4 regions of the Viridibacillus sp. NPDC093762 genome follow, and region 1 is predicted to be linked to each of the others. Evidence: riboswitches for the same ligand, from Rfam matches in the RefSeq annotation. Region 1 holds a riboswitch; each other region holds the start of a gene.
What was found. A riboswitch is a leader RNA that binds a small molecule or an ion and turns the genes downstream of it on or off. The one in region 1 is predicted to bind cobalamin.
Positions count from the first base shown of each region.

Region 2: another riboswitch for cobalamin. It lies ahead of ACQKM9_RS13025 (Ig-like domain-containing protein); the one in region 1 lies ahead of ACQKM9_RS04145 ((2Fe-2S) ferredoxin domain-containing protein).
Region 3: another riboswitch for cobalamin. It lies ahead of nikA (nickel ABC transporter substrate-binding protein); the one in region 1 lies ahead of ACQKM9_RS04145 ((2Fe-2S) ferredoxin domain-containing protein).
Region 4: another riboswitch for cobalamin. It lies ahead of ACQKM9_RS07300 (ribonucleoside-diphosphate reductase subunit alpha); the one in region 1 lies ahead of ACQKM9_RS04145 ((2Fe-2S) ferredoxin domain-containing protein).

Region 1 covers NZ_JBNNUK010000002.1:62,182-67,531, forward strand. Annotated here, with positions in the region: gene ACQKM9_RS04125 (energy-coupling factor ABC transporter ATP-binding protein) at 1-50, opposite strand, end outside; gene cbiQ (cobalt ECF transporter T component CbiQ) at 43-837, opposite strand; gene ACQKM9_RS04135 (energy-coupling factor ABC transporter substrate-binding protein) at 839-1,141, opposite strand; gene ACQKM9_RS04140 (energy-coupling factor ABC transporter permease) at 1,138-1,899, opposite strand; cobalamin riboswitch at 2,102-2,285, opposite strand; cobalamin riboswitch at 2,523-2,719, shown strand; gene ACQKM9_RS04145 ((2Fe-2S) ferredoxin domain-containing protein) at 2,915-3,280, shown strand; gene cobJ (precorrin-3B C(17)-methyltransferase) at 3,309-4,982, shown strand; gene ACQKM9_RS04155 (sirohydrochlorin chelatase) at 5,004-5,350, shown strand, end outside.
Region 2 covers NZ_JBNNUK010000009.1:135,433-140,782, reverse strand. Annotated here, with positions in the region: gene ACQKM9_RS13030 (hypothetical protein) at 1-140, opposite strand, end outside; gene ACQKM9_RS13025 (Ig-like domain-containing protein) at 316-2,118, opposite strand; cobalamin riboswitch at 2,349-2,525, opposite strand; gene ACQKM9_RS13020 (DUF4083 family protein) at 2,769-2,951, shown strand; gene ACQKM9_RS13015 (hypothetical protein) at 3,069-3,200, opposite strand; gene ACQKM9_RS13010 (CAP domain-containing protein) at 3,337-4,179, opposite strand; gene ACQKM9_RS13005 (ion channel) at 4,499-4,864, shown strand; gene ACQKM9_RS13000 (methyl-accepting chemotaxis protein) at 5,180-5,350, shown strand, end outside.
Region 3 covers NZ_JBNNUK010000009.1:65,096-70,445, reverse strand. Annotated here, with positions in the region: gene nikC (nickel transporter permease) at 15-851, opposite strand; gene nikB (nickel ABC transporter permease) at 848-1,786, opposite strand; gene nikA (nickel ABC transporter substrate-binding protein) at 1,826-3,448, opposite strand; cobalamin riboswitch at 3,603-3,789, opposite strand; partial or broken gene ACQKM9_RS12630 (hypothetical protein) at 4,468-4,676, shown strand; gene ACQKM9_RS12625 (hypothetical protein) at 4,696-4,908, shown strand; gene ACQKM9_RS12620 (class I adenylate-forming enzyme family protein) at 5,059-5,350, opposite strand, start outside.
Region 4 covers NZ_JBNNUK010000004.1:68,337-73,686, forward strand. Annotated here, with positions in the region: gene ACQKM9_RS07295 (ribonucleotide-diphosphate reductase subunit beta) at 1-528, opposite strand, end outside; gene ACQKM9_RS07300 (ribonucleoside-diphosphate reductase subunit alpha) at 540-2,765, opposite strand; cobalamin riboswitch at 2,947-3,125, opposite strand; gene ACQKM9_RS07305 (PepSY domain-containing protein) at 3,361-4,548, opposite strand; gene ACQKM9_RS07310 (PepSY domain-containing protein) at 4,640-5,329, opposite strand; gene ACQKM9_RS07315 (ATP-binding protein) at 5,331-5,350, opposite strand, start outside.

The DNA of each region.
Region 1 (5,350 bases):
TCTTGATAGCTATGTGTAAGGTGTTGAATGTCAAAAAATAGCTCATCCATTTAGACTTCCTCCGAACCGAATATGAACAGATACAATACTAATTGAAATGAGTCCAATTACTACCCAATTTCTTTTAGAAAATGAATATTCATTCTCTAATAATTTTATATCTTCCGTATAGCACCGAGAATTCATCGCAATAATTAATTCTTTAGAACGCTGAAACACATGGACAAATAAGGAGGAAACAAGTAACCCTAACGAATTAATACTTTGTTTTACAGTTAAATAACCAAGACGAGAATTTTGTGCTTGATGAATTTTAAGTGATGTTTCCAAAAAAACAAAAATGAAGCGATATGTGATCTCGGTTAATTCGATTAATAATGCTGGTACTTTCAGCTTACTTAAGACATGTAAAATATCATGTACAGGTGTAGTCAATGTTAAGAAGTATAAGCAACTAATACTACTTAGCACTGTAAAAAATAATTGAATTGCCGTCTCAACACTATTTTCCGTAATAAAAATATGTAATCCTAGAAATTTAGTTGTCCAAAGTGATGAGGTAATTAAGGAATAGTTACTTGAAAATGAAATCAAAATGGTCAGCATACTCGATAATAGGAAAAAACTAGGTACTAATAATAACTTGAAATAATATTTAAAAGGAATTTTTGCACCTAAAATTGTAAAAGCACTCATCACAATAAGTGTGATGAGTGATACAAGTGTGTCTCTCACAGTTAACGAAAATAACATCAGAAAAAAGGTAAATACCATTTTTTCTATTGGATGAATATGCTGCCAACGATTCATATAAGCATATTTATCAATAAGAAGCATCTTATATTTGCCCCTCTTTATTTTTAACAGTATCTTTTCGTTTGTATTTACCTCTTGTTAAACCAACAAAGTAACCGATAAAGCCAGCACCAATCGCTGCTTGAAGACAGAATAATAGACTTTCGATTTCACCACTTGGTGGTTCCCAAATACTTGAGAACCAAGGCTCATAAGAAGCATTTATTTCACCAATGGCAGCTTCAGCTTCACCATCAGCCCCTCCGAATTCAGCTCCTTTTTGAATGAAAAGAGGGAAGATTGCAAGAATGACAACGATTGAGATTAGTATTAGATTTTTTTTCAACGTTGTTCAGCCCCTTTCGAGAGAACGCGCAGCGCTTTTAGCTCAGCTACGTTGTATTTTTTTAAGAAATTCATAATGACCACAGTTAAAATACCTTCAGAAATAGCTAAAGGAATTTGCGTTAATGCGAAAATACTACTGAATTTAGTGAAAGAAGCAAAGAATCCACCGACTTCAGAAGGGAAAGCAAGTGCTAATTGAATAGAAGTGACTAGATAAGTGCCAAGATCACCTAAAGTTGCAGCCAAAAATACAGCAAATGCAAAAGGTAAGCCTGCTTTAGAAGTCCCTTTGTATACACCGTAAGCAATTAGAGGACCAACGACTGCCATTGAAAAAGCATTTGCACCAAGTGTAGTTAAGCCACCGTGAGCTAAAAGCAATGATTGGAATAAAAGAACAATAAAACCTACAATACTCATTGCAAATGGTCCAAATAATACAGTTCCTAAACCTACACCAGTAGGGTGAGAACAACTACCTGTAACAGAAGGGATTTTAAGTGCAGATAAAACAAAAGCAAAAGCCCCAGATAAGCCAAGCATCATTTTAGTATCTGGATTTTCCTTAATTGTTTTACTTATTGATCGGAAACCAATAATCAAAAACGGAATTGTTACTGCCCACCAAAAGATAGCCCATTCAACAGGTAAGAACCCCTCCATAATGTGCATGGCAAATGCTTGTTTTGGAACAATCATGACAAATGCTAAAAAGTAGATTATTTTCCAGATAAATATTAATTTTAACTTATTCATATTATTCTCCCTTTTGTTTATGTATTTTTATTGGATATACAGTGATATACAAATAACACCTCCTATGAAATACCTCTCTAGATAGGGCGTACAGCAATTTTTTTAAATAAAAAAGCACCTCTTTCATAGAAAGAAGTGCGTGAAGGAAAAGTCATCAAAAAATAAGACTTACTCACTTTCACACCCATCCTCGTAGGTTGAAACAGTTCCTCACTTTATGGCAGGTCTCCTGGCTTAGATTCATCATTTTGCTACAGCCTTCCCGTCATTTGACAGTGACATCTTGTAGCAAAACTCCTCAATACAGTGGCGGGACCGCGCCGGATTAACACCGACTTCCCTTTTCAGTTAAACGCTAATTTAACACCATAAAGTTTATTGAATTGTTTGATTTCAGAATATAGTGTATCATGGGAAATTTCTTTCTACTAGATTTTTTTTATGTGATTTTCAAAAATATTGAAAATGAGTAGTAAAGTAGATATAACTGTTTTGAACGACTTTATATAGGTGAAAATGCAAACTTTAAATTATGACAAGATAATATTCATAAAAAAACTATTTGAATCTAGTAAAATTTAGTATATGATAGTTACAGATTTAGAATTTACTGAATAATACAATTGAATATCAAATTTAAAAGTGCCGACATGTTTGGACTATTGAGCATGTTGGATAATAGGGAAATCGGTTAGAATCCGATGCAGCCCCCGCTACTGTACCGCTGATGAAATGATAATACTCACTGGTGAAATACTGGGAAGAGATCAAAGTAAAGTGACGCGTAAGCCAGGAAACCTGCTTTTATAATTATGAACGATACTTTTCGGAGGGAAAGGTGAAGGCTACAGTGGACGACGCTTATTTTTTGTGTTGTCTGAATAATCTAGTTTTTAAACCTTAATTCTTTGAATTAAGGTTTTTTTATTTGCCAAAATAGATAACTAGTTGCCAATTCACCCTATTTCCATAGATTTTTCTTGAAAAATGATGAACATCGTATGGGAGGAACACTATGACAACTTGGAATTTAGAAAGTATGAAAAGCCATTTGCTTATTTGCAATGGCAGTAGTTGTTTGAAGAAAGGCGCGGAAGAGGTAACGCTGGCAGTCAGAGATGAGATTGCTATGCTTGAGATTGACGAACAAATACATACTACTCGAACTCGCTGTAATGGGCGTTGCAAAGATGCCTGTGTCGTAATTGCATATCCACAAGGTACTTGGTATAAAGCTGAATCTCCTGAAATTGGTCGTCAAATTGTACGTGATTGTATGGATCAGCAAGTTGCACCTCATGTTGTATACCAAACAATTAATGGCAACATGACGCAAAACCCGACATCAGGAGCGATTAAAGGTATTTCGAAAAACAAATAGTTAGATGTAACGAAAAGGAGATGTTTGAATGTCGCAACTTGGAAAACTTTATGTAGTCGGTTTTGGTCCAGGTGATTTTAAACATATTACAACTAGAGCAGTTGAAGCATTGCAAGAAAGTGATTTCATTATCGGTTATAAAACGTACGTTGAACTCATTCAAGATTTAATTGATAGTAATACAGCAGTCATCAGTACAGGTATGACTGAAGAAGTTTCTCGGGCTCAAGAAGCTGTAAGACAAGCTGAAAATGGTAAAAAAGTGGCAGTTATTTCAAGTGGAGATTCCGGTGTCTACGGAATGGCCGGACTAGTTTATGAAGTGTTAATCGAAAAGGGATGGACAGAAGAAACTGGTGTTGAAATTGAAGTTATTCCTGGTATTTCGGCTATTAACTCTTGTGCTTCTTTACTTGGCGCACCAGTCATGCATGATTCATGTACGATCAGCTTAAGTGACCATCTAACTCCATGGGATTTAATAGCAAAACGTGTGGAAGCTGCGGCAATGGCGGATTTTGTAATAGCTCTTTACAATCCACGTAGTGGCCGTCGTACACGCCAAATTGTCGAAACACAACGTATTTTACTACAGTATCGTTCACCTGAAACACCAGTAGGGTTAGTAAAAAGCGCCTATCGTGATAGACAAAATATCATCATTACTAATTTAAAAGATATGTTGAATCATGATATTGGCATGTTAACGACAGTTGTCATCGGCAATTCATCGACATTTTTGTATGACAATAAGATGATTACACCTCGTGGTTACCAAAGAAAGTACACATTGAATGCCGAAAAACAACCACTTAAACCACATCAACGCTTGAAAGAAGAGGCTGAGCCATGGGCAATGGACCAAGAAACCGGTATTCAGCGTAGTCAAAATATTGAAAGTACACCTGCTTTAGAAAGAGCCCAGCTACAGTCAGTTATAAAAACAGAACCAAAACCTGAAATTAGCTCTTTTGAAATGGCATTAGATGCATTAACTCGTGTGACGGGTCAACAAGTGGAAACTCAAACTACTTTTGTACAACAAGAAATGGAATCTATTTTCGAATTAGCCGTAAGCCCTGGGGTTGCCAATAAAAGATTTACACCAAAACAAATGTTGACATTAGCTGAAGTAGTTGGAGAAAAAGGGACAATGGAATATACACCAAATCATAATATTCTTTTGAAAATTCCAACAACAATACCAGATATCATTACAGCTAAACTGCAAGAAGCAAACTTTATTCTGTCACCAGTAGGTGATGTTGTCACAATAAAAGCATGTGATTTCTGTAATGGTGAAAAAACTGGCGGTATTCCATATGCAGAGGAACTTCAAGAAAAACTTGGCGGTCTGAACATGCCTAAAGAATTTAATATCGGTTTTAATGGCTGTGGTATGGCATGTTACAAAGCTGTGATGGAGGACGTCGGAATTGTCTATCGAAAAGGTAAATTTGATCTTTTTGTAGGTGCGAAACCAGTTGGTAGAACGGCTCATCCAGGACAACCGGTAGCAGAGGGCATCGAGCCTGAGAAAATTGTAGAAGTTGTCAGCAATATTGTTGAAGAATATCGTCAAAACGCACATCCGAACGAGCGCTTGTTCAAATACTTCAAACGTGTGAAGCGAATTCAAGGATTTAACTATCAAGATATGTCACCAAAAATTGAAATTGAACCTGCACCTTGCGGGGATTAACACTAAGGGGGAATTGTATTTATGAAAGCCATATTATTCGTAGGTCATGGTAGTCGTTTAGCAGAAGGTAATGCAGAGGTTAACAAATTTGTTGAGCAATTAAAGCCAACTTTAGATGATCAACTACTAGTAGAATCTTGTTTTTTAGAATTCGCATCACCAAACATTGCGCAGGGAATTGATAATTGTGTTGCTAAAGGTGCAACAGACATCCATGTTATTCCGATTATTTTATTACAAGCGGGACATTCGAAAATTCATATTCCAGCAGCGATTGACGAAGGTAAAGCAAAATATCCTACTGTAGAAATTACATATGGTCGTCCACTAGGTGTACATGAATCCATTTTCTCAATTTTAAAAGAGCG
Region 2 (5,350 bases), on a different contig from region 1:
TTAGAAAGTTTTCTTTTCCACTTAGTTAATTTAAGCTGCTTACAATAAATAGCGCTCGAAATGAATAGTAATAAAAAAGCTAAATCTTTTATGTTTTCTAAAATAGTAATTAAATAATCAACTCCTTGAAGGTTTTGCACTACGTGAATTATCTGTAAATATCTCCAAAACCCTTCCAATTTAGGTGATTTAAGTTTTGTTTATCATTTGATCAAAACAATAATCAAATTAGACAGATCCAAATAAAAAGAAAAAGAGTAGCCCTCAAAGGCCGGTTTTTACCGACTTTTTGGACTGCCCTTTTTCATATGACCATTACTTCACTTTCACGCTAAGTTTGCTACTTTTATTTCCTGCTGGATCCTTCGCGTAAATTGATAGCTTAGAATTTGCTTTTTGTTTTTTGATTTTCACACTAAAATTACCTTTGCTGGATGCTTTAGCTGAGCCAATTTTTTTGTGTTTACTATTGTATATTGTAATTGTTGCTTTTGCTTCAGTTTTACCTTTTACTTTTGTAGTTTTCGAAGTGATTTTAGATACTGTTGGTTTTTTCGGTGCAATTTTATCTTTTACAATAATTGTTTTTGATACGCCTTTATTACCTACTGTATCTTTCGTTTTTACAACTAATTTTACGTTCTCTTTTTGTTTTGTAATCTTCAGCTTATAGTTACCTTTGCTACTCGCTTTTGTTGATGTAAGTAGTTTTGAGCCTTTATAAATAGAAACTGTTGCTTTAGCTTCTGTAGTTCCTTTTACAGTAGTTGTTTTGTTTGAAATTGTTCCTATTGTAAGTTTTGTTGGGCCGATTTTATCTAATACAGTAATTGTTTTTGTTACACCAGCATTGCCGGTTACATCTGTCGTCTTTACTACTAATTTCACATTCGCTTTTTGTGCAGGAATCTTTAACGTGTAAGTTCCTTTACTACTAGCTTTTGTTGATGTTAGAAGTTTAGTTCCATTGTATATTGAGACTGTTGCATTTGCTTCTGTTGTTCCTGTTACAGAAGTAGTTTTGTTTGAAATTGTACCCACTGTAAGTTCTGTTGGGCCTTCAGTATCTGGATTTTCCACTGGTGGATTAGTATTTGGTATTTCCCCATCTGCTAATCTTGCAAATGTTGATTTTCCATTCAATGCGTCTGCTAACGCAATGATTACTTGTTCAGTCGCCATTAAGTTAGTTTTAGTATCTTTGATCATCCATTTAAATGATCCGTCTTCTAATTGGTAATCATCAATCATTTTTTCAAGAATGTTAACTTTTTTACCGTCTTTTTCATAGCTCCATTTGTCCGTTGTTAAATCCTCTCCAGCTGAAGCTAGTCCCATAATAATACTTGCCATTGAGTTCGTATTATTAACAAAACCATCTTTTTGATATTTTGCATGAATACCGTCTACTGCTTTTTTAATAGATTCGTTAATTATTTCATTGGACTTATCAGCATTATTTAATAGCGTTAATGCCGTTAAATTCCAGCCTGTTACATCTAAGTCATCAGATGAACCAAATCCAGAGAATAATCCTGAATTATTTTGTTTCTTTAAAATTACTTCTAAATGTTTGGCTTTATCATAGTCTGCATTTGCTAATCCTAGCGCAATTGATGCCCAAGATTCACCATATGGTGTAAAAAAGCTACCATCAGCTTTTTGTTTATTTTGTAAATCTTCAACAATATTGCGTTGTCCAAGGCTGGTAGGATCTAACCCAAGAATATAAGCACCTATAATAGTACCTGCGTCTTCATTTGAAGTGCTTGAAGCAGCCGTTTTAGGTTTTACCCAATAAGATTGTTCACTTGTAACTTCTGAGCCCTCTGCCCACTTGTAGTTTTTAATATCCATACCTAGTGCATACATTGCTGATAATGACCAGTAGCCACTGTGGGAACTAATTACCCTAGAACTAATAGTTTGGTTGTTAGTAATATAATATTGTTTTGCCTTTTCTAGTGAGTTCACTAGTTTTTCTTTGATTACTTGTGGTGATGTTGTTTGAGATGCATTGTTTACTACCGTATTATTTTCAGCTTGAGCTGTAAACGGCGATAGTAGTGATAGTAGCATAACAAAAGCAAACATCATGCTAATTGAACGTTTTAACATTTGAATTCCTCCGATTTTATTTAGGTTTGTTGGATTCGGAATTCGGCTTTTTCATGCTAATAGATTAAATAACTTTCACTTATGTTTTAAATGAAGGAATTTAAAAGTTCTTAACAATGAAAAAAGCTATTTCCCCATAGAGAAATAGCATAAATACAAAGAAATATAGGACAACAGTTTTGTCTAATATAGATTGTTTTGCCGTAATCTCACTTTATTCCGAAGAGTAGATATACGCTCTGAATTAGATAGGTCTCCTGGCTTAGCATCAATTTACTCAAAGGACCTTCCCGTATAAAACAGTGGTATTTCCTTATTTCATCAGCATTTACAGTTGCGGATACAGCCTCGGCATTTCACCGAATTCCCTTTTATGTATGTACTACACCTAATTCTGGCATTCAATATTCACTTGTTATAAACTTATCATAATATTGAAAATTAATCTATTGGATAATGATTTATTTTTGATATTTTATCCATTTCATATCAAATTCTTATATTAATCAAAGAAGAATTGTATTTATCTCAATTCCAAAATTGTATTTATCAATGAATTTATCAATATTTGAACCGCATGAATCCTAAAAACATGTTAAAATTGAATATAATACTATTTTAATAGCGGAAATGAATAAAGGAGGCAAAAGGTGGCTAATTTTGGAGATATACTTATACTTTTTATTGTTATTGCTTTAATTATATTAGGTACGATTTCTTTTATGCTATTTATTAGAAGAATCATTATTAATACCACACCAAAGAATGAATCTACTGAACTAAATGAAAAATTAGATAGGATTATCACGTTATTGGAAAAACAATCCAAATAATTGTTATTCATTATAAAAAAACTAGCTGTCGAATCTTATATAAAATTCAACAACTAGTTTTTAAATTCTTTTAATTCTGCTTTGATAATAATGGACGATTATTTTGCCAAATAACTTCTACTGGAATATCGAAAAATGAAGAAAGTGTTGCACTTCCCAATGCTCTCCTTTTTCTACTTGCCAATTAATATTTTCTAGAATCCATTGCCCTTCTCTTTTCAAACTTACCTCTTTCATATGTAATACCATATAGAAAACCCCTATATATATATCCACTCTATTATAACTGAATATTCAAAACGATGGGATGTAAAAGAGAATAAGGTTAAGAAGTTATCAAAATAGTAAACTCCCTCATGTTCTTGGACAATAGGGGGTTTTCTACCTATTTGGCAAAAATTTGTGTTCCATATGTTGGATATTGAGCACCTTTACCCGAGACAACTATACCTATTCCAACTTTTTGATAATTGGGTGATAGAATATTTGCTTTATGGCCAGGGGAATTCATCCATCCTTTCATGAAACTCGTTGCTGTTGGATAACCTGCTGCAATATTCTCTCCTGATGCATATGTGTTATAATCAGATCCTTTTAGGAGGTTAGACCAGCTTCCATAAGTTGGGCTTGTATGGCTGAAATAGCGATTTTTCTCCATATCTAATGATCGAATTATCGCAAGCTTTGTTAGTTTTGGATCTTGCTTTAAAGGCTTCAAATTCTTTTTTGCACGTTCTTTATTTAAAATAGTAACTATTTGGTCTTGCATTTTTTTATTTCCTAAATCACTGTAACTATCGACAAATTCCCCAGATTTAATCCAGTATGTCTTGCTACCTTTTTTAACTTTAATCCAACCATTTGTATTGGCAGCACTCACTTTATATATTCCAGCTGGAAGTTTCGTTGCTGATTTAGATCCTTTTTCTTTTTTATAAGTCGTTGTTTTTTTTGAAAGATAGACATAATCACCAGTAAAACCGTCTTTTATCCACTTTTTATCTTTTGTTTGCATCCATTTATCTTTAGTTGTTTTTATAATCGTTACTTTCTTTTTTGCAGCTACTGTAGATTTTCTTCCATATCCACCTTGCTTAGTAAACAACCTACTCTTTTCAGTAAGCGTTACTTGTTTTGTTTTTGAAGCACTTGCTTTAGCATATTGAGGGCTTGCTAAACCTCCTAAAAAGATCATAGCCATGAAAATGACGCTTAGTTTTTTCAGCATGTTATTCACCTTAATTCCTCCGAATCAAATTTTTAATACGATATTTTCAATGTAATTAACACTCTCAATAGTCTTTTAGGAGAGTTCGACATTAAATATAGCTGTTTTATTAATATCAATAAAAAAAGAATCGTATAGACCACAATTTGTATTCACTATATCATATTATCAAATTTTTATGGTCTTGATGGCCAAATATAGTTTTATGTTATTATCACTTCAAATTTATATAGGCATTTAGAACCACTCTTAGAAGACTATTTATTTATCTCCTATCTGTTGTATACTAGTTTCATATAGCAAGAGAGTGAGAGAATGTATGATTTCATTTATTTTAACTACAAAACGCCTTTTAAAGGCTTTAATCCGTGCTTTTAAACAACCGTTATTTATTTCATTGTCTACTACATTATTTTTTATCCTTTTGTCAGGCACGATGTTTTATACAAAGGTAGAAGGATGGTCTATAATTGATGCCATATACTTTTGTGTTGTTAGTCTGATTCCGAGTGGTGTAGATACTTCACTCACGCCAACTACAAATCTGGGTAAAGTGTTTGCGATGTTTTATTTAGCGGTTGGAGTAGGAGTTATGTTTTTAACATTGCTGACTATTGGTAAGACAATGATTAATTATACAGATGATTCGACTACGGATATTAAAAAAAGCAAAAAATTATTATAAGTTTAAAGGTTGTCTTAAAAGACGACCTTTTATTTTTTTAATAGTTCACTACTCAATCAGTTTCAACATTATTCGAAGTTTTATAGTTACACGAATTGAATTTGAGCTATTTTTGAAGTAGTTTCTTTTCTCCCTTCAAATTTCGTCGATACAAAGTAGGTTTATCTAAATTTTCCCCTTTCGAATAATCAAAATATTTACTCTATATGTAATATAAGATATGATAAACATAGTTATTTTTATCTATAAACGAAATATTTGTAGATACAAATTACTTATATCGGATAACTAGTATATAGAAGAGAGGTTTTTTATTTGAGTTTATTAGAAGTATTAAAACAGGCTACACCATACATACAAATGGCATTCAATAATGAAATCTTTGTAAGTATAGTTGAGCGAGATCAAAACAAGGTTTACTTTGCATCTCCAGGAACTAAAGTTGATCTGGGAGTAAAAACTGGTGACACTATGGAGAATACTGAA
Region 3 (5,350 bases), on a different contig from region 1:
CCACGACCTCCCCCTTAGCCCTTTTTCAGGTCTAACATATCCTTCAATGCCTCGCCGAATACGTTAAAGGCTATGACAACGATGAAAACCATCATTCCCGGGTACAACATCAATGAAGGGTAATTTCTAAAAAATGGTTTACTATCATTAATCATCATTCCCCACTCTGCCTCTGGAGGTTGTACTCCAAGACCTAAAAATGAAAGACTAGAAATAGCTAAGATAACTCCTCCGATGTCCATAAAGACTAATACAACAACTTGAGAGATAATGGCAGGGAAAATGTGTTTCATAATTATGATAAACTTTGGAGTGCCACATATTTTGGCTGCTAATATAAAGTTTTGTTCCTTAACACTGAGCACCATTCCTCGAATGACACGAGCATAATAAACCCATTGAACAAGCACCATTGCCAAAATTAGATTAAAAATCCCCGGCCCCAATATGCCAACCAAAGCTAATGAAAGAAGAAAGCTTGGGAATGCCATGAGGATGTCACAGATTCTCATAAAGAGATAATCTACCTTACCACCAACATATCCTGCAAAAATGCCAAGTGGAACACTAATCATCATCATAAATCCTATGACAAGGATGGCTGTTCCGAGCGAAGTCTGTGTTCCAAAGATTAATCGCGATAATATACATCTCCCTAAATGGTCAGTCCCTAATGGAAACTGAGAGGAAGGGCCTTGTAGTTTCTGAGCGATATCAACAAAGTTCGGATCATTAGGAGCCAAAAAAGGAGCAAAGAGGGCTACTCCAATCATAAGTAAAATAATGATACTGCTAATCGTCATGAGCTTATGATTTATCAGCTTTCGATTCAACTTTACAATCGGTCTCATTCCACTCCCTCCAATCGAATACGGGGGTCTAGTAAGGAATATGTAAGGTCAACTAAAAGATTACAGACCACAAAGATTACAGTCATAAATAATACACAGCCCTGGATCATTGGATAATCTTGATTTATAATGGACGAGACAAATAATTGTCCCATTCCTGGCCAAGCGAAAATGGTTTCAACAATAACTGCTCCACCTAGCATATTTCCAAAACTCATACCTAGCCCAGTCACTACAGGAAGGAGGGACTTTTTTAACACATGTCTACTAATGATTTTCCCTTGACGCAAACCTCTCGCTCTTGCATATATAACAAATGGTTCATTTATATTTTCAAGCATACTCGCTCGAAGTAATCGTATATTTGTGCCAATATAGCCAAAAGCAAGCGTTAAGGAAGGAAGCACTACATGTTCTAGTGTCCCCCTCCCCAAAACGGGTAATAAATCTAACTTTAATGATAAAAAATAGATTAATAGAAAACCAAACCAAAATGTAGGCATAGAAACACTAACAAAAGCTATTATTCTGCTAAATTGATCTATCCATTTTCCTTTGTAGATAGCCGATAGCATTCCTATTGGTAAGCTAATAACTACAATAAAGAAAAACGCAGCTAATGTTAGTTGAATTGTTGGAACTAAATGTAACAACATCTCGTCCCAAACTGTATTCTTAGACACAAATGAAATCCCTAAATCAAGTTGAATTACATTTCCTAACCACTCAAAATACTGGATATATAAAGGCTTATTTAATCCAAGCTCAAGTCGAAGAGCAGCCACAGCCTCATCAGTAGGCGGAATATTCGATAACCTTAAATAAGCTACTGCTGGATCTCCAGGAATTAAGTGCAGTAAGATAAAAGTGATAATTGAGATTCCTAATAATATTGGAACAAGACTTGCGAAACGCTTAACTATAAACCAACTCATGTAGTACTCCTTAAGTTGTTGTTATTAATAATCCTTCCATCATTCAACATCTATTGTAGTTAAAGGTACCTCTGCTTCTTGAGGCAAAAAATCTAATCCTTTAATATTTTTATGATAAACCGCTACATTGGATTGATAAGATATCGGTAAGTATACCGCTTGCTCATGCAAAGTTGTTAAAATATCGGTATACAACATTTTTCTTTCTTTTTCATCTGTAGTTAAAAGCACTTTTTTAATCTTCTCGTCTATTTCTTTCTTCTCTGGTAACCCCAATAAAGCAGTATAATCTGGACCACCATTTTCTGAATCTGTTGTAATTGAAGCTAAATAAGAATGTGGATCAAAAGGTACGGCCCATGTTGAGGTAAATAATATGTCGTAATTGCCTTGGAATGCCGTTTTCCAGAAAGTATTAGTTTCCTGACTATTCAACTTAATATCAATTCCTAGTTTTCTAAAATCACCTTGCACAAATTCTGCGATCGACTTTTGGATATTATCTGTACTATTAAAAAGGAATTCTAGCTGCAGTTCTTTTCCGTCTTTTTCTCTAAACGGTTTACCCTCTATTTTTTTCCACCCTGCTTTATCTAATAACTGCTCTGCTTTTGCTGTGTCATACTCATATGGATCTATGTCAATTTTTGTGTAATCCAATACAGGTGGAAACAATGTATCTGCTTTTTTTTCCATACCATAAAAAATATTATCGATCACAGCCTGTTTATTAAATGCATAGTTCAGCGCTAAACGTACTTTATGGTCTTTAGTTGCTTCTTTATTTGTATTAAAAAGAAGCGTTCTTGTAGCTGTAGGCTCTGACAACTTAGTTTCATATTTCCCTGAATCCTTTAAAAATTGGAATGAATCTTGACTGATGACCCCATTACCAAAAATAAAATCAAGTTCATTTTTCTCAAATGCTAATACTCTAGATTCTCCGTCAGTAATGACCTTAACAACAACCTTATCTACTTTTGGTTTAGTACCCCAGTACTTTTCATTTCTTTCGAATAATGCATATTCATTTTTCTTATATTCGCTCAGTACCCATGGCCCTGTACCAATTTGAGATTTAAGACCATCCTTAAATGTATCTTGGCTGTCAGGAAAAGCAGCTTCTCCAACAAATCTCAAAGGTCTTATGTATGTTAATTCTTGTAGAGTTGGATAATAAGAATTGTTCAAAGTAAGCTTAAAAGTATATTCATCCACTACTGCTGTATCTTTAATTTGGTTAATTAACTCTACCCATTCATGTTGTTTATGATTATTTAAAATCGTATCGAAATTCTTCTTAACAATTGCCGCATTAAATTTCGAGCCATCAGAAAACTCTACATCTTTTCTCAGATGGAACACATATTCTTTGCCGTCTTTTGAAATATCCCAGCTCTTTGCTAACCAAGGCTGAATATCCCCACCCTTCCCGTAATACACAAGGGGCTCATATACCATTGCTTGTGCAAAAAACTCATTTGGAAAATATGTATGTGGATTTAAATCGCCTATATCTCCAGTCATAGAAAATGTAACAACTTTCTCATTACCTTTAAGTGAAGTAGTTTCTGAACCTTTGGGAGTATTACTGCAACTCGTTAAGAACATTAATAATAGTAAAAAGAGAAGACTTAATAATTTTGATCGTTTGAATAACACTTTTTCTCACCTTCAACTATAAAATTTTATTACCATAAAATATTGGCAAACAAAAAAGCATTCCTAACCCGATAAAAAAGGTCAGCAATGCTTATAGTTTCAGAACAATTTTGTCTCCTAGCACTCTAACACCTCCCTATCTCCCGTAGGTTTATCAGCATTTTTAGAACAGGCAGGTCTTCTGACTTAGGTTCATAGCCTCCATGCGTCTTCCCGGATATTATCCAGTGACTTTCTTGCATGAGACTCACCCTTACAGCGGCGGGACCATGTCGGATTTTCACCGACTTCCCTATTAAGTATTCGTTTTAAACGAACACACCTATTCCAATACTATATGTAATTTTTTGTGCAAATAAAAAAAGTTTTCCTAATATAAAGTATATTCGTTATTACAACTTAAAGCTATATCAATTTTAAGACTTAATTTTATTCAAAAGTTTTACCACAAAAATTTGCACGTTTTTTTTTGCAGTTACACATATCGTTGCTGGTTGTAAACGTTACGTTACATTGCCTTACACCTAAAGTGGAAAATTCCACATTTATGCTTAACAATAAAAAATAACCTGATTATAAATAACTGGTTCGCTTTAAGAGTACTAAAACTAATTAAAGTATCAATTTTGGATTCCAATCGCATATGATTTAAACCTTTTATTATTGTTTACTAAATAAGGTTTTTTTCGCAATTGACATAGTAATTAACAGATTAACAATAGCTAATATCGTTAAATCATTAAGTGGAAACAAAAATACCTATCCTCAGATGCTTTTTAAGTAGCATATTCGACTATTTTAAATAATGGATTTAGAAGAATTTGTAATATACATATATTTGTAACTTACTGATATTCAACTAACGAGGCAGTTTAGTTTAATAAGATAACCTCCATCTGTTTAATTGAGTACCAGCTCATGTAATAATGAGGAACTTAAGATAATTACTACTTTTGCTTATAATTGAACGGATGCCAAGAAAAGCCTCCGCATAGCGAGAAATATGGAGGTGTAAGAGATTGAATAAACAATGGACGATTGGTAAAATTAAAGAATTTGTTGAGAACAATTCGGAAAGTAAGTTGCTAACGACGGAATATCACGGTTTTTCTCAAAAGTTACTATTTTAATGTGCATGTGATAGCAACTTTGAAAAACATTTACGAAATTTAAAAATAATAACCAACGTAAATGTGACGTGTGCCTACCACCAAAAGCGACACAATAACTTATAGCGAATAAACGAAGTGCCGATTTCTATTAAAGAGAAGTTGGCACTTCGTTTATTTTATCATTTCAATTCAAATAAAATTGAACAATTAAGTAACTCAAATTTAAAGATAGAGATTGTCCAAAATGCAAATCATTCCTTTGATATTGAAAAATTCGATACAACAAATTCAATATTAGGTTTATCAAGGGTAGTGAAAAAACTTCAGGAAGCATTAAAGACAATTTAGTGAAATAATGAGATTATCAAAAGATAACCAATTTAGGTCTAATTTAATCGCTAAAATAGATGTACAAGAGGTGCTAATTGCACCCCTTTCTTAATGGTTATTTATATTTTTACTCCTCAATTTCGAACCCGTTAATAATCAACAGACCGTTTACATTTGAATTGTTTGAAGCTTCTTTTTATCAATTTTCCCTACATGTGTTTTTGGTAGTTCAGGGATAAAATAAATATTCCGAGGGATTTTATAACTACCTAGATGACTTCTACAAAGGTCTTGAATTTCTTTAACATTATTAAATGCATCATCAGATACGATAAAAGCCGTAACGATTTCACCCCAGTGACAATCAGCAATTCCTATAACTGCGACCTCTTTCACCTTTGGATGAGTAATAATACATTGTTCCACCTCTTGAGGATAGACATTTTCCCCTCCTGAAATA
Region 4 (5,350 bases), on a different contig from region 1:
ATTTAACATATGGTCGATATTAGGTTCTTCAGAAAATGTTTTATATCCTTTAATAACGAAGTCATTTCGTTTTTCAAGGACTGGCTCTGTACGCCAGAAATCAAATACTTTATCTTGCTCATCTTTTGATACTAAACTTGAAAGAATATATGAGTAAGAATGGTTATGAATTACTTCCTGCTGTGCAAGGATAATCATTAAAGCATTTAAGCTAGAATCTGTTAAATAATCTGCCACTTTTCCTGCATAGTCTGTTTGAACACTGTCTAACATTGCAAGTAAACCGATTGTTTTCATAAATGCTTCTTTTTCATTCGCTGTTAATGTTGGGAACTCTTTAATATCATTCCCCATATTAATTTCGAAAGGAGTCCAAAAGTTACCTAACATCTTTTTATATTTTGGATACGCCCAGCTAAAACGAACATCATCCCAGTTTAATATATTTGAAGAGCTCCCGTTTACAATACCTGTTGAACGGTTTGGAGCTGTTTTATCCATTAATTGACGTTTTTCTAGTTTTGTCATCGTAGTTCCTCCTAGCTTGCACATGATTCACATTCTAATAGTTCAACCGATGTTGAGCGGACGTAGTATGTCGTTTTAATGCCCAGTTTCCAAGCATTTAAGTGCAATTCTAATAGTTCTTTAGCCTTGACAGTGTTTTGTACATATAAATTTAGCGAAATACCTTGGTCGATATGACGGGCACGTGCTGCGTTTTGTTTTAAAGTCCAATTTTGATCAATAAAGTAAGCAGATTTGTAATACCAAGTTGTTTCTTGGTTCAAATCAGGGACAGTTACCGGGATCTTATAATCCTTTTTCTCTTCAGAATAAGATTTTTGGAAGATCGGATCAATACTTGCCGTACTTCCTGCAATAATTGATGTTGATGAGTTCGGCGCAATAGCCATTACATAACCGTTACGCATACCATTTTCAGCAACTGCTTGTTGTAATGCAGTCCACTTTTCATCTTTATATTGTCGCTTTGAGAAGTATTCTCCTGTTTGCCATTCCGAACCTTCAAATAATGGATATTGGCCTTTTTCTTTTGCTAATTCCATTGATGCTTGAATTGTTAAATAAGCAATTTGCTCATAAAGCTTATCCGCAAATTCAACAGACTCCTCTGATTCCCATGTAATACTCTTCAGTGCCAATAAATGATGCCAACCGAATGTACCAAGACCGATACCACGATAACGGGCATTTGTACGTTCTGCTTGTGGAACAGGAATACGATTTAAGTCGATAACATTATCTAACATACGCACTTGAATTGGGATCAATCTTTCTAAAGCTTCAGCAGGGACAGCTCGTCCAAGATTGATAGATGATAAGTTACATACAACGAAGTCTCCAGGTTTGCGACGCGTTACAATGACATCATCTTCTAATGTAATTGACTCGAATTTAGTGGCGCTCATATTTTGGAAAATTTCTGTACATAGATTACTTGAGTAAATCATACCTTCATGCTTATTCGGGTTTTTACGGTTTACTTCATCACGATAGAACATGAACGGTACGCCAGTTTCTAATTGACTACGCATAATGCGTTTCATGATATCAATTGCTGGTACAGCTTCACGTGTTAATATCGGGTTCGCTAAGCAAGCTTCGTACTTTTCACGGAATGAACCTTGTCCACGTTTTTCGTCATAGTAATCTTCAAGATTAAAGCCCATTACTTCGCGAATTTCATGCGGGTCAAATAAGTGCCAATCTTCACGTGCTTCAACAGCCTCCATGAAAATATCTGGTAAGCTAACGCCTGTGAAAATATCATGTGCGCGCATACGTTCATCACCGTTATTTAATTTTAAATCAAGGAATGGGAATATATCTTTATGCCAAATATCAAGATAAATAGCAATCGCGCCTTGTCGTTGACCTAATTGATCTACTGATACTGCTGTATTATTTAATTGTTTAATCCAAGGAACAACACCGCTTGATGCCCCTTTAAAACCACGAATGGATGATCCACGGCTACGTACTTTCCCCATATAAACGCCGATACCACCGCCAAACTTCGAAAGTGTCGCAACATCAGTATTTGAATCATAAATACTTTGTAAGCTGTCATCAACTGTATCGATAAAGCAACTTGATAATTGACCATGTGTTTTACCTGCATTTGATAATGTAGGAGTAGCAGTCGTCATATATAAATTACTCATTGCCCAGTAAGATTCTTTAATTTTTGCAAGACGATCTGTTTTTTCATTCTGCATTAGAGTCATCGCTATAATCATCCAACGCTCTTGAGGTAATTCGATTGGTGTTTTGTCAAAGTCTCGAGTTACATAACGATCCAACAGTGTTTTCAATCCGATATATGTAAAGATTTCATCACGTTTAGGTTCAATCATTAAGCCAATCTCTTCAAGTTCCTGTTTTGTATATGACCTTGTTAAAGCTGGGTCATATAAACCTTTTTCGACAAGCTTCTTAACTTGTTTAGCAAATGCTGTGTATACCTGTCCTACTTCTAATTGACGTACTGTAGATGCTTCTTTATAAACACCCGCCAACAATAAGCGAGCTGCAACGAATGTCCAATATGTGTCTTCTTCATCTAAAAAGCTTAACGCTTCTAGGCTCATCGCCTTCGTCCATTCAGCATCAGTGCCTTCTGGATTCTTATTTTCCCAGCGTTCAGACTTTCTAATAAGCTGACTAATTTCCTCTCTACCAAACTCTTCCTCTAATCGAGATAATAATATTGCTCTTTCATATGTCATTAATTGGACCATATCGTCGTCTCCTTTTTTACAAATATAAAAAGCGATGAATCTGCCTTCTTCGGCAGAGCCATCGCTCTAGGTTTTAAAATTGGAAACAGGCGAAATCACAACAAAAAAATACTTTTGAAATCAAAAGTAAATTGTTCAATGTAAAGTCTCTCGCTTCCACTTCTCAACCCCCGAAGAAAGTGTCATCATGCGCAAAAAGGCAGGTCTACTGGCTCATGCATCATCCAACTGTCACCCTTCCCAAGCATTGCTCAGTGGTTAATTGACAGTCGTCCGCATTCACAGTTGCGGGGACAGCTTCGGTTTCTCTACCGAATTCCCTTTTAAACCGTATATGGTACCTTTTTTCGCTCACATACTATATATTGTGTTTTACTGATTAATCTAATCTAACATATTGTGTTCCTGTCAGACAAGTGGAAATGCTAAATTAAAGTAAATGAAAGCAAAAGACCTACGAAAAATGTTTTATTATTTCCTATAATGTCTATTTTTATTTTAAAAAACAGGAGGTTAGAATTGTTTTAAGTAAGAAAATAATAAAAAACTACCCAAAATTGTATTTTGGGTAGCATAATATCTATTTTAGTAACAATTAATCGTCTTCATACTCTTTTTCGAAATCAAGAATGGCACCAGTCTTAGCGTCAATTTCTAATTCGTATTCATACATACCATCTTTTACTTCAACTTCATAAACGCCGTCTTCTTCATCCAATTCAATTTTAGTAATGGTACCTTTTGCTTTTGTTAAAGCAATTTGAGAAGCTTTTTGCTCACTGATGAAAGGTGTTACTGGATTTGGTGTTTTTGTAATTCTTTCTTTATCAGTAATCATAACTTTCCCAGTTATTGCATCGACTTCGATATCATATTCATAATCAGTAGTTAAAATCTCAAAATCATATACTCCGTCTTCACGGTCATATTCAGCTTTTTTCACTGTACCATTAACACTTTTTAAAGCAATTTCTTTTGCTTTTTCAATACCTATTACTTTATTACTTGTTGATGGCTTTGAAGGCTTCTCGGTATTTCCAGTACTTGGAATACCCGGTTTAGTATTTGTGATTACATCGTCAGCTACTTCTGATTCTTTTTTAATAACATTTCCTGTTTTTGCATCGATTTCAAAATCATATTCTGTTGCACCATTAATAATTTCGATTTCGTATACGCCATCACTTTTATCTAGTTTGGCTTTTTGTACAGTACCACCAACATTATTTAATGCTATTTGTTTCGCTTTCTCTAAGCCAATCACTTTGCCAGTTACTACTTTTTTTGAAATCTTCTCTTTTTCTTTTTTCACAATTTTCCCTGTGTACGCATTGATATCAAAATCGTATTCATATCCAGCTCTAATGATTTCAATTTCGTAAATACCATCTTCTCGATCTAATTTTGCTTTTTTCACAGAACCTTTAACCGATTTTAATGCTATTTCTTTCGCTTTTGCTAAACCAATTACTTTTTTATTATTAACTGAATTAGATACTTTTGTTGTTTCTGTTTTCTTTTCAAGTAAATTCCCCGTTTTAGCATCTAATGTTAATTCGTATTCTTTACTTTTGCCTCTTACATCAACTTCATATACTTGAACACCTTTTTCTTTGTCCAATTCTACTTTGTATACTGTACCTTTTACGTAGCTAAGTGCCTTTTTCGAAATTTCTTTTGAAGATAAAATTTTACCTGAGTTAGTTTGAATACCCGCTGCCGCAACTACTCCAGAGACTGCAAGTGATCCCGTAATTGCTAATGCCGTAATCATTTTTTTCATAATTATCTTCCTCCTCTTTGTTGATACTTATACTTTACACAATGAAAATGAAAGAATAAGGAGAATAAGATTAGAATTTGATGAGAAATTATTAATCCCACGTAATGGATAACACTTTGCCGGAAATAGCATGGATTTGGAAGACTGCATCTTTGTCGTTACCTTCAATCTCCACTAAATAATATCCGCCATCACTCGTATCGTAAAAAGAAATTTCATCTACAGTTCCATTCAGTTTTTTCTTAGCAATAGTAATCACTTGTTCCTTAGATAAAAGTGAAGAATCTTGCTCTGCATCTGCTTGAATTTCTGATAAAACTTCCCCATTAATTGCATCTATTAATAAGTTAATATGCTCTTTACCATTTACTACTTCTATTTGATATACCGGTTCTTCCTTATTTGTATTGAGTGAGATTTTTTTTATATCCCCGTCATATTGTTCTTTTATAATTTTTCGTATTCCAGTTTCTGGTAGATAGTTTATTTTTTCTTTAACAGCTGTTTTTTTCTGCTTCATCAATAAGATTTTGCCTGATTCAGCATCAACTTCGAGTTGATAAAGCTTGTTATTTCTTTGAAGCTGCACTCGATATTGATCGTTTATAGTAAGGAAGGAGATAATTTCCCCTCCATACATCGTTTCAATATTATTATAAATTTCATCAGTTGTAAGAGGTGTTTCTTTCGTCAGTTTATTCCAAATCATGATACTAAGAATCGTCGCAATAATAATGAGTGTCACAATGAATAGTATTGATAGTTTTTCGCGAATGCGCATATCATCGTTCCCCCTCATTAC